3 regions of the Leucobacter tenebrionis genome follow, and region 3 is predicted to be linked to each of the others. Evidence: predicted binding sites of a transcription regulator. Region 3 holds the regulator's gene; each other region holds the start of a gene.
The links. The regulator HspR, encoded in region 3, represses chaperone genes until heat shock. The targets are predictions, from matches to a motif close to AAGTTGAGTCNNNNNGACTCAACTT.
Positions count from the first base shown of each region.

Region 1: a site for HspR is predicted at 1,430-1,454, ahead of KVY00_RS13355 (Hsp20/alpha crystallin family protein). Genes of this name have one in related genera too.
Region 2: a site for HspR is predicted at 1,499-1,523, ahead of KVY00_RS10630 (ATP-dependent Clp protease ATP-binding subunit). Genes of this name have one in related genera too.

Region 1 is NZ_CP082322.1:2,894,860-2,898,964, reverse strand. It holds gene KVY00_RS13360 (bifunctional alpha,alpha-trehalose-phosphate synthase (UDP-forming)/trehalose-phosphatase) at 1-1,272, opposite strand, end outside; gene KVY00_RS13355 (Hsp20/alpha crystallin family protein) at 1,494-1,967, shown strand; gene KVY00_RS13350 (dihydrofolate reductase family protein) at 2,083-2,721, shown strand; gene KVY00_RS13345 (low temperature requirement protein A) at 2,971-4,105, shown strand, end outside.
Region 2 is NZ_CP082322.1:2,299,985-2,304,089, reverse strand. It holds gene KVY00_RS10630 (ATP-dependent Clp protease ATP-binding subunit) at 1-1,429, opposite strand, end outside; gene KVY00_RS10625 (NAD-glutamate dehydrogenase) at 1,759-4,105, opposite strand, start outside.
Region 3 is NZ_CP082322.1:1,626,078-1,630,182, forward strand. It holds gene KVY00_RS07540 (MFS transporter) at 1-897, opposite strand, end outside; gene KVY00_RS07545 (class I SAM-dependent methyltransferase) at 936-2,135, opposite strand; gene KVY00_RS07550 (heat shock protein transcriptional repressor HspR) at 2,123-2,545, opposite strand; gene KVY00_RS07555 (DnaJ C-terminal domain-containing protein) at 2,553-3,515, opposite strand; gene KVY00_RS07560 (nucleotide exchange factor GrpE) at 3,508-4,105, opposite strand, start outside.

The DNA.
Region 1 (4,105 bases), 1.3 Mb from region 3:
GTGCGGGTTGACGAGCAGCGCGTCCCGCAATTCGTCGGCCGCCCCCGCGAACTCGCTCAGCACCAGCACGCCCTGCTCGTCGGTGCGGCACGCGGCGTACTCCTTCGCGACGAGGTTCATGCCGTCGCGCAGCGGAGTGACCAGCAGCACGTCCGCGGCCAGGTAGAGCGCCACCATCTCGTCGCGCGTGTGCCCGCGATGCAGATAGACGAGCGGCGCGTGCCCGATGCTTCCGTACTCCCCGTTGATGCGCCCCACGGTGAGCTCGACCTCGTCGCGCAACTGCCGATAGGCGTCGACGCGCTCCCGGCTCGGGCTCGCCACCTGCACGAGCACCGTCTGCTCGGCGTCGATCTCGCCGTCCGAGAGCAGCTCGTCGAACGCCTTGAGGCGGTGCCTGATCCCCTTCGTGTAGTCGAGTCTGTCGACGCCCAGCATGACCGTCTTCGGGTTGCCGAGTTCGGCGCGGATCTCCCTCGCCCGCTCCTGGATCTCGGGGCGGGCGGCCACCTCGGCGAAGGCCGCGGCGTCGATCGAGATCGGGAACTCCTGGGCGAGCACCGTGCGCGACGGCTCACCGGCGGCGCCGGGCACGACGATCGTGTTGCCGAGCGCGGGCACGCGGGTGAACCGCTCGGCCGTCATGCGGAACGCCACGGCGTCGGTGACCTGCTGGAACCCGATCACGTCGGCCCCGAGCAGCCCCTCGACCACGCGCTTGCGCCACGGGAGCTGCGCGAAGAGCCGGCTCGGCGGGAACGGGATGTGCAGGAAGAAGGCGATCGTGAGGTCGGGGCGCAGCTCGCGCAGCATCGCGGGCACGAGCTGGAGCTGGTAGTCATGGACCCAGACGATCGCACCCTCAGCCGCGTGCTGCGCGACGCGCTCCGCGAAGCGCTGGTTCACCTTCTGATAGCGGTCCCACCACACGCGGTGGAATTCGGGACGCGCGATCACGTCGTGGTAGAGCGGCCAGAGCGTGCCGTTCGAGAAGCCCTCGTAGTAGAGCTCGATGTCGTCCTCGCTCAACTCGACGGGCGCGAGGCGCATCGATCCGATCTCGAATGGCTCCACCGCCTCGTCTGCAGAACCGACCCACCCCACCCAGAGGCAGCCGAGCTGCTCCACGATGGGGGCGACCGCCGTGACGAGTCCTCCCGGTGAGGTGCGCCACGAGGTGGATCCGTCCTTCTCGACGACCCGGTCAACCGGCAACCGGTTGGACACCATGACGAGTTCGCGCCCGCCCGTCATGTCCTTCATCTCGGTCATGGCACCCCCTTGCGAGTCTCTGTTATCGCAGTCTACGAGACCTGCGCGACCGCTGCTGCCCATTGCGGCCGTATCCCGCCGGATGCTAGTGAGCCGCGCGTTTGCCTCAAGCGAACAACAGTTAGCACTCTACCCGAGAGAGTGCTAATATTTTCTCAAGTTGAGTTACCTGCACTCAACTTTCACATCTTGAATCGCCAGTTCAGAGAAAGGTGAGAAACATGGCAACCTACACCCCCTTCCGTGAGATGGAACGCATCGCCGACAGCCTGTTCAACGAGCCCCTGCGCGGACCGCGGCAGATGCCCATGGATCTCTATCGCGACGGCGACCACTACCTGCTGACCGCTGACCTGCCCGGCATGGATCCGGGCTCCGTCGACATCGATGTGGACGGCCAGTTGCTGACGATCCGCGCCGAGCGCACTCTGCCGAGCACCGAGAACGTGAAGTGGATCACCCGCGAGCGCACCTCGGGCAGCTTCCTGCGTCAGCTCAGCCTCGGCCAGGGCATCGATACCGAGCGCATCAGCGCCAGCTACGACAACGGCGTGCTGTGCGTGACGATCCCGGTCAGCGAGCGGGCGAAGCCGCGTAAGGTGGAGGTCACCAGCGCGAACGGCAGCGCAGCGTCGCAGACGCTGGAGGCAGACAGCGGGGCGGACAAGCAGCAGCTGGAGAACAGCCCCGCGTAAGGGCTGACCCACCGCTGAGGCTCGGGGCGGGGCCGCAGACCGGCACCCGCCCCTTCCCTCCCCGGCGCGACCGGCCTAGAGTTGAGCGATCAGACCGCAATCGCCTGGAGGCGTCATGGCTCGCGCACGCATACATAATCAGTTCGTGTCTCTCGACGGCTTCTCGGCGGGCGACCACGTGACGTTCGACCGCCCGATCGGAGACGCCGGCGCCCTCTTCAGCTGGTTCGACGGCCGCGTCATCGAGGGCGTTCACCGGGTCGCCGATCCGGTGACGCTGGATCGTGCCCTGTTCAGCATGTGGGGGCAGGGCATCGGCGCGGAGATCATGGGGCGCCGCAAGTTCGGCCCGCAGAGCGGGCCCTGGCCCGACGACGGGTGGCGTGGATGGTGGGGCGACGAGCCGCCCTTCAAGACCCCCTGCTTCATACTCACGCACCACCCGCGCGAGCCCATGGTGTTCGCGAACGGCACGAGCTTCCACTTCATCGACGCCGACCCGGCCGAGGCGCTGCGCCGCGCGAGCGAGGCCGCCGACGGCAGGGACGTTCGCATCGGGGGCGGGCCCTCGACGATCCGCCAATTCCTGCGCGCCGACCTCGTCGACTTCATGCACGTCGTGGTCGTGCCGATCACGCTGGGTCGCGGCGTGCACCTCTGGGACGACGTCGTGGGGATCGAGGATCGCTTCACGATCGAATCGGTCAGCAGTTCGAGCGGGCTGACCCACCAGCTGTGGAACCGGAAGCAGTAGCCGCCGTACCTCGGGCCGCTCGCTACGCCCCGTGCCCGCTGGAGTCGAGCTCGAGCTCGATCATCACGCCAGCCTAGCGGCGCAGATCTGCCGTCGAGCACACCGGATCTCGGGTTTCGGTGTGCTCGACGGCGGATCTGCGGCGCGACCACCGCGTCTCGAGCACTATCATGAGATGGCCCGAGCGATCCGCCCCGGGCCCGGTACCCATCGTTTTCCGGAATCCCCAGCGGAGAGGGACATCCGCCCATGGCGCCAGCACCCCGCTTCAGGCTCATCCCGATGCGCCCGCGAGACCCCCATGAGCCGGGCCGGACGGCGTCGACGCTCGAGCTGTTCTTCGACCTCGTATTCGTCGTCGCGGTCAGCATCGCGGCCGCACAACTGCACCACGCGCTCAGCGAGGGGCACATTCGCGACGGGATCCTCAACTACGCCATCGTGTTCTTCGGGATCTGGTGGGCGTGGATGAACTTCACCTGGTTCGCCACGTCGTTCGACACCGACGACTGGCTGTACCGGGTGCTCACCATCGTGCAGATGGGCGGCGTGCTCGTGCTCGCCTCCGGCGTCGCTCCGGCCTTCGAGGATCACGACTTCTCCGTGCTGATCCTCGCGTATGTCGTGATGCGCCTGGCCCTGGGCGCGCAATGGCTGCGCGCCTCGCGAGGTGCCGGGAGCGCGCGTCGGGCGACGCTCATCTACGCGGTCGGGGTCGTGCTGGTCCAAGTGCTCTGGCTCGCAGCACTGCTGCTCCCGGAATCGGTCTTCATGATCGCACTCGTCGTGCTCGTCCTCGCGGAGATCAGCATCCCCGTCATCGCGGAGCGCACCGGATCCACGCCCTGGCACCCGCACCACATCACCGAGCGCTACGGGCTGTTCACACTGATCCTGCTCGGCGAGAGCCTGCTCGCCTCGGCCAACGCCATTATCGAGGCTCTGCATGAGACCGAGATCCTCGGCCCGCTCATCGCGATCTCCGCGCTCACCCTCATCGCGACCGCGGCGCTGTGGTGGATCTATTTCTGGCCTCCCCACCACCACGCGATCAACGGCCTCAGGGGTTCCCTCGCCTACGGCTACGGTCACTTCTTCATCTTCGCGGCCGCCGGAGCCTTCTCGGCCGGGATCGAGGTCGAGATCGACGTCCTCGCGGGCAAGAGCGAGCTCGCCGCTCCCTACGCCTCGTTCGCCTACACGATTCCCATCGCCATCTTCGTGCTCGGCGTGTGGGTGCTGGCGATCCGCCCGTGCGCCGGGAGAGCGGTGAACATCGCGCTGCCCGCGGCCGGCCTGCTGGTGCTCATAGACCCGCTGATCCCGGTCCCATTCGCACTGACGGCGGTGATCCTCGCGCTCGCAGTGGCTGTGCTGGTCTGGC
Region 2 (4,105 bases), 670 kb from region 3:
TCGCGAGCTCCGTCTTGCCGACGCCGGTGGGGCCGAGGAACAGGAACGAACCGGTCGGCCGGTTGGGATCCGCGATCCCGGCCCGCGTGCGACGCACCGCGTCAGCGACCGCGCGCACCGCGTCACCCTGGCCGATGAGCCGCTTGCCGAGCTCGCTCTCGAGCGCGAGCAGCTTCTCGGTCTCGCCCTGCAGCAGGCGGCCGACCGGGATGCCGGTCCAGGCAGCGACCACACCGGCGATGTCCTCGTCGGTCACCTGGTCGTTCACCATGCGCGGCTCACCGTCGACCTCTCCCGCCATCTCGGCCTGTTCAGCCTCGGCGAGTTGCTTCTGGATCACTGGGATCTCGCCGTAGAGCAGCTTCGACGCCTTCTCGAGGTTGCCCTCGCGCTGGGCGACCTGCGCCTGCATGTTGAGCTGGTCGAGCTTCTCCCTGAGGGAGCCGACCCGGTTCAGCGTAGCGCGCTCGCGCTCCCAGCGGGCCTCGAGGCCGTCGAGCTCGCGCTGCTTCTCGGCGAGGTCCTCGCGCAGCTTCGCCAGGCGCTCCTTCGAAGCCTCGTCCTTCTCCTTCTTGAGCGCGAGCTCCTCGAGCTTCAGCCGGTCGACCGCGCGGCGCAGTTCGTCGATCTCGATCGGAGCCGAGTCGATCTCCATGCGGAGACGGCTCGCGGCCTCGTCGATCAGGTCGATCGCCTTATCGGGCAGCTGCCGCGCAGTGATGTACCGGTTCGACAGGCTCGCGGCGGCGACCAGAGCCGAATCGGCGATGGTCACCTTGTGGTGCGCCTCATAGCGCTCCTTGAGGCCGCGCAGGATCGCGACCGTGTCTTCGACGCTCGGCTCGCCCACGTACACCTGCTGGAAGCGCCGCTCGAGCGCGGCATCCTTCTCGATGTACTCGCGGTACTCGTCGAGCGTGGTCGCGCCAATGAGCCGCAGCTCGCCGCGGGCGAGCATGGGCTTCAGCATCTGCGACGCCGCCACCGACGACTCGCCGCCGCCGGCCCCCATGAGCGTGTGCAGCTCGTCGATGAAGGTGATGATCTTGCCGTCGGAATCCTTGATCTCGGCGAGCACCGCCTTCATGCGCTCCTCGAATTCGCCGCGGTACTTCGCACCGGCGATGAGCGCCGAGATATCGAGGGAGATCAGCTCCTTGTCCTTCAGTGATTCGGCGACGTCACCGGCGACGATGCGCTGGGCGAGGCCCTCGACGACGGCCGTCTTGCCGACGCCGGGCTCGCCGATCAGCACCGGGTTGTTCTTCGTGCGCCGGGTGAGCACCTGGCTCACGCGGCGGATCTCGCTGTCGCGACCGATGACGGGGTCGAGCTTACCCGAGCGGGCGACTTCCGTGAGGTTGACGCCGAACTGCTCGAGGGCGCTCTGCCCCTCTTCGCCCTGGGCGGGCTGCCAGTTTGCCTGCATGGGGTTCCTCTCTGTTCAGCAGGTGAGTTGAGATCCGAACTCCCGCGACGAACCGCAGGCCGAATCACAAACTTGAGTGAATATGACTCAAGTTTACTGCGGCGGCGCGATTTGCGCCAGCGAATTCCGACTCTTCGTTTGCCATCGGCCGACGAGCTCCTCTAATGGCGACCCTTATCCCGGTGATTCGCGGAACACCGGCTGCAGGGGCCGAACTCTGCCGGTCTCCCGCGAATCACCGGACTTCTGGCAGGCCGGCGGAGTCGATTCGGGCTGAGCCCGATCAGAAGACAGAGCGGACTCGCGCGGCGAACCGGCGCTGAACCGGGTCACCGCACGAGCGAGCGCAGACGTCGCAGCGCGACCGACAGGGTCGCAAGGCCTGCATCGGCGTCGGATCGCACCGCATCGAGCGCTTCCTCGAGCACCCGCCTGCTCGACACCGCGCCCTGTTCGAGCCAGGTGTCGATCCGAAGGGCCGCGTCCCCCGGCTCCGTCTGCTCGAGCACGGAGGCGGTGAGTGCGATCATCACCGCGTAGAGATCATCGCGCATCGCCGCGCGCGCCATCGAACCCCAGCGGTCGTTCTGCGGCAGGGCCGTCACCCCGCTCAGCAACTCGTCGAAGTACATCCGAGATGAAAGGTCGAAGTACACCGCGGTCACCTCGTCGAGCCCCCAGCCTCGCAGACGCGACTGCTCCACGATGTCGAGCAGCGGCAGAGAAGCGAGCAGGCCAGCGCCGCGCCGAGCGAGATCGCTCGGCACCCCCGCCCGCTCGAGTTCGTCGACGCGGGCCTCGAACCGCAGCAGCTCGTCTCCGCGCAGCAGCTCGCCGAGCGCCTCGGAGAGCCGCGCGACGGGCTCGCCGAACAGTTCGATCTCGGCGCCGATGTCGATACTCTCGACGCGATGCTGCACGAACCAGCGCGTCGCCCGATCGAGCAGTCTGCGGAACGTGAGGTAGAGATCGGTCTGCACCGCGGTGCTCACCGCGTTGTCGGTCGCCTCGACGGCCACGACGAAGTCGCGCAGGTCGAACACCTCGCGCGCCACCACGTAGGCGCGGGCGATCTGCTCGCTCGACGCCCCCGTCTCGTCTGCGGCGCGGTAGGCGAAGGTGATCCCGCCGCGGTTCACCATCGAGTTGACCACCGAGTTGACCACGATCTCGGAGCGCAGGGGATGAGCGGCGAGATCGTCTCCGTAGCGCTCTCGGATGGGCCCCGGGAAGTAGTCGGCGAGGGTGCGGGCGAACCAGGGGTCGTCGGCCATCTGCGTCGCCGCGAGGTCGGACTTGAGCGCCAGCTTGGCGTAGGCGACCAGCACCGCGAACTCCGGGCGGGTGAGACCCCGACGTTCGGCGAGGCGGGTCTGGATCTCGCTCGTACTCGGCAGGAACTCCAGCTCCCGATCCAATTCGTCTCGACCCTCGAGCCACTTCATCAGCCGCTCGTGCGACGGAAGCATCTCGACTGCGTTCTCGCGAGAGTTGCCGAGCAGCACGTTCTGCTCGTAGTTGTCGCGCAGCACCTGCACCGCGACCTCGTCGGTCATCGAGTGCAGCAGTTCGTTGCGCGCCTCGCGATCGAGGCGGCCGTCGCGCTCCACAGCACCGAGCAGGATCTTGATGTTCACCTCGCGATCGGAGGTGCCCACACCGGCGGAGTTGTCGATCGCGTCGGTGTTGATGCGCACCCCCGCGAGCGCGGCTTCAATGCGACCGCGCTGGCTCACACCGAGGTTGCCGCCCTCGCCGACGACGCGCACGCGCAGCTCGGAGCCGTTCACGCGGATCGCGTCGTTGCCTCGGTCGCCGATCTCGGCGTCGGTCTCGGAACTCGCCTTCACATACGTGCCGATCCCTCCGTTCCAGAGCAGATCGACCGGAGCGAGGAGCACGGCCCGCTTGAGCTCGGCTGGCGTGAGCGAGGTGACGCCGGCATCGAGTCCGAGCGCCTCGGCCATCTGCGGGCTCACGGAGATCGACTTCGCGGAGAGCGGGAACACGCCGCCGCCCTCGGAGATGAGCGCGCGATCGTAGTCGTCCCACGAGGAGCCGGGCAGTTCGAACAGTCGCGCACGCTCGGCGAACGACGTCGCCGCATCGGGCGACGGATCTACGAAGACATGCCGGTGGTCGAACGCCGCCACGAGACGGATGCACTCGGAGCGCAGCATGCCGTTGCCGAACACGTCGCCCGACATGTCGCCCACGCCGACCACGGTGAACTCCTCGGTCTGGGTGTCGTGGCCCATCTCGCGGAAATGCCGCTTCACCGATTCCCACGCGCCGCGCGCCGTGATGCCCATGCCCTTGTGGTCGTAGCCCGCCGAGCCGCCCGATGCGAAGGCGTCGTCAAGCCAGAAGCCGTACTCGGCCGAGATGCCATTGGCGATGTCGGAGAAGGACGCCGTGCCCTTATCGGCCGCGACGACGAGATAGGGATCGTCGCCGTCGTGGCGCACCACCCGCTCGGGATGCCGCACCTCCGACCCGTCCCGGTTGTCGGTGATGTCGAGCAGACCGCGGATAAAGGTGCGGTACGCCGACTTGCCGCCCTCGAGCCACGCGGCACGATCGCTCGGCGACGGCAAGCGCTTCGCCACGAATCCGCCCTTCGAACCCGTCGGCACGATCACGGCGTTCTTCACCATCTGGGCTTTCACGAGGCCC
Region 3 (4,105 bases):
CGGCAGCGCGGCCCAAAGCCGCCCGAAGCGGTCCATCACCTGACCGCTCGCGTAGAACAGGGCGAAGTCGATCGTGCCCGAGATGCCCACCACGAGCGCGACGCCCGTCGCGTCGAGGCCGATCGAGACGCCCCAGAGCGGCAGCAGCACGTCCTTCACGGAGCGCAGGCCCGAGAGGATCGCGGCCGATCCGCCGATGCGCAGCAGGGGCTTCCTCCCGGCGCGGATCGCGGCGAGCACGCCGCCGGGATGCTCCGGCGCGGCAGCCGCCGGAACCTCGGAGGCCGCGGACGAGACCCCGGTCGCGGGCTGGGCGGGGAGCAGGCGCTCGGGATCCGGCGCCAATCCGACGAGCAGCGCCGCGAGCGCGAGACACACGACGAAGGCCCAGACCGGTGCCGTCGAAGCGTCGGTGACGCTGAGCAGGCCGGCCGCCAGGAAGGGCCCCGCGAACCGCCCGAATCGGTGCGACCCTCCGATCAGGGAGAGCGCCCGAGCCCGGAACGACACGGGCACCCGCGTGGTCATGAGCGAGTGCCGCGCCAGGGCGAACGCGGCCTCGGCGAAACCGATCACGAAGACCGACACCCCGAGCACGACGAGCCCGGGCGCGAGTGCGACGCCCACCGCCCCGGCGAACGCGACCGCCGAGGCGACGAGCATCGCGATCCGCTCCCCCGCACGCGATACGATCCAGCTCGCCGGCAGATTGCCGAGCAGCCGCCCCACGACGACCGCGGAGGCGATCACGCCCGAGAGGCCGAGGCTCGCGCCCTGCGAGACCGCGATGACGGGCACGATCGGCAGCATCGCGTAGGCGCCGAGGGTGAACAGGATCGTGGGCCCGTAGATGACCGGCGCGAGGCGCAGCAGCAGGGTTCGGGCCGGGTTCGTCATGTTGCCTCAAGCGTACGCCCGCCGGGCGGCGCGGACGCTCAGCGCCGGGTCGCAGCCAGCACCGTGAAGGTGCGGTTGCGCGCGATCTCTCTCACCGGTCCGATCTCCCGTTCCACGAGCGGTCGGTAACGCAGGTGCGAGTTGAACACGAGGCGCAGCTCGCCGGCCGGGGCGAGGGCGCGACGGCAGGCGCGGATCAGCCGATGCGCGACCCCTGTGTGCACCGTCGAGCCGGTGTGGAACGGCGGATTGAGCAGGATCAGATCGGCCCACTCGTCTTCCACCGCTTCGAGCGCGTCGGCACGGTGGATCGCGATGCGATCCTCCACCCCCGCCCCACCGGCGGTGAGTCGCGTGGCGGCGACGGCAGCAGCCGACTGATCGGTCGCGATCACCGCGGCACCGGGCCACCGCAGCGCGGCCGACACCGCGAGCACGCCGTTGCCGCAGCCGAGATCCACGATGCGCGACGGAGCGGCCGCCGGGGCGGTGCGGCCCCCTCCGGCGTCGCCCAGCCCCTCCAGCAGCAGGCGACTGCCGTGGTCGAGGGTCGGGCCGCCGAACGTCGCCCCGTACGCCGCGACGCGGAATGGCAGCGCCGGATCCTCACCCCACCGCGGGAACGGAGCGGGCCCCGGCTCCCCAGGTCCGCTCGCGGTGAGCACCCGCGCCTTGCGTCGCCCGAGGCCCGCGGAGACCTCGCCGAAGTACCGCCCGAGCACCTCGTTCTGCGTGCGCGTCATGTGCTTCACCCGGCCGCCGGCGAACACCCGCACCGCCAGATCCGCCCAGCGCGCGATCGACCAGGCGATCTCGTCGAGGGCTTCGAGCCCGCGCGGCAGCTGCAGCAGCACGGTTCGCGCGCCGCGCAGCAGGGACTCGTCGAGCGGGTGCGAGGTGTAGAGGTTTCGATCCTCCGCCTCCGCCGCGGCGGCCGAGGGGAGCGCAGGATCGGCAGGCGGGAACACCCGCTCAGCGTTGCGGGCGAGGGCGCGCTGCCCGAGCAGCGGATCCTGATGCACCCGGATCCCGCGCGCCCCGAGCACCGCCGCCGCACCGAGAGTGAGCGCGCCGTGCCGATCCCCGATCACCACCAGCTCACCGGGATCCGCCTCCCGCACGGAGGCAGCCGCGGTCTCCAGGATCAGCTCGTCGGCCGCATCGTAGGCTTGCAGTTCGGGCGCCTCGAAGTCGGGCTCGCGCGAGAGACCCGCGAAGAGCCCGGCTAGGGCTTCCACACGACGACCTCGGCGTTGCGCCGCACCCGTGTGCCCCTCCGCAGTGTGATGACCTCGCCCCCTGCCGCGCCGGCCGCGAAGACGCGCCGCTCGGGGCGCTGCAACCTCTCCTCGGTGAGCGCGTGCTCGAGATCGCGCACGCGCTCCTCGAGATCCCGAACCCGATCCTCGAGCTGCAGCACCCGCCGGATCCCCTCGAGGCTCAGACCCTCGGCCGACAGGCGCGCCACCTCGCGCAGTCGCGCCACGTCGTGCAGGGAGTACCGGCGGGTGTTGCCCCGCGTGCGCTGCGGCGATACGAGACCGATACGGTCGTACTGCCGGAGCGTCTGCGGGTGCATCTCGGCGAGGTCGGCCGCCGCCGCGATCGCGAAGACCGGGGTGAAGCGATCCATCTGGGGTTCGGCCATGGTCGGCTCAGCCCCGTGCGCGTGCCAGGAGATCCTCGCGCGGATTCTCCTTCGGTTCGACCTCGCGGAACGCCTCGAGCGCGTCGCGCGCCTGCTCGGAGAGGTGCGACGGCACGACCACCTGCACCTCGGCGAGCAGATCGCCGGTGCCCTTCGAGCTCTTCACGCCGCGACCCTTGACCCGCAGCACACGACCGCTGGGCGTGCCCGGCTGCACCTTCAGGCGCACCGGATCGCCGCCGAGCGTGGGCACCTCCACGGTCGCGCCGAGCGCGGCCTCCGAGAAGGTGACCGGCAGCTTGAGCCGCAGATTCTGGCCGTCGCGTTCGAAGACGGGATGCTTGCGCACGCTCACCGTGAGGATGATATCGCCCGCGGGGCCGCCGTTCGGGCTGGGATCGCCCTTGCCGCGCACCTTGATCTTCTGCCCGTCCGAGACGCCGGCCGGGATCTTGACCTTGACCGTGCCGTTCGGGGTCTGCAGCGTGACCGTCTTGCCCTGCACGGCCGTCTCGAAGTCGAGCGTCGTCGTGGCCTGCACATCGCGCCCGGGCTGCGGGCCGCTGGGGCCGCCGCCGAACAGGTTGAAGATGTCCTCGTACCCCTGACCGCCCTGGGGGAAGCCCCCCTGGTAGCTGAAGTGCGAACCGCCTCGACCGCCGCCGAACATGCCCCCGAAGATGTCCTCGAAGCCCTGTCCGCCGCCGCCACCGGCCGTGAAACGGGCGCCGCCCGCCCCCATGGCGCGGATCTGATCGTACTCGGCGCGCTGCTCCTTGTCGGAGAGCACGGAGTAGGCCTCGCTCATCTCCTTGAACTTCGCCTCGGCGACGGCGTCACCGGGGTTCGAGTCCGGGTGATACTTCCGGGCCAGCTTGCGGTAGGCCTTCTTCAGCTCATCGTCGCTCACGTCCTTCGAGACGCCGAGAATCGCGTAGAAATCCTTCTCGAGCCAATCCTGACTAGCCATCTGCTCCCACCGCCACCGCTACCTTGGCGGGGCGCAGCTCGACATCGCCGACTCGGTACCCCCGCTCGATCACGTCGAGCACCGTGTGCTGCTCGGTGCCCGGAACAGGAACCTGGGCGATCGCCTCGTGCAGCTGCGGGTCGAAGGCCTCGCCCTTCTCGCCGAAGCTGACGACGCCGAGCTTCTCGACCGTGCCGCGCAGCTTCTGCGCGATCGTCGAGAACGCGGAGCCCTCGGTCAGATCGCCGTGCTGCTCAGCCCGATCGATGTCGTCGAGCACCGACAGCAGCGGCGTGACGGCCGCGGCGATCGCGCGCTGCTTCTCGAGTGCGGCGTTCGCCTCGGTGCGCTTGCGGTAGTTCGCGTACTCCGCCGTGAGCCGGCGCAGGTCCTCGAGGTAGGGATTCTCCTCGCCGCCGCCCGCGGTCTCGGACTCGCCGCCCGTCGACCCGGTGTCGGCTCCGGCGGCCTCGGCGCTCTGCTCCGAGTTCAAGATGTCATCCACGGTCAGACCCTCGTCGGATCCGCCCTCCTGCGGCGCGGGGCCGGAAGCGTTCGCCTCCGGCCCCTCGGCTGGTGAGCCGGCCGGC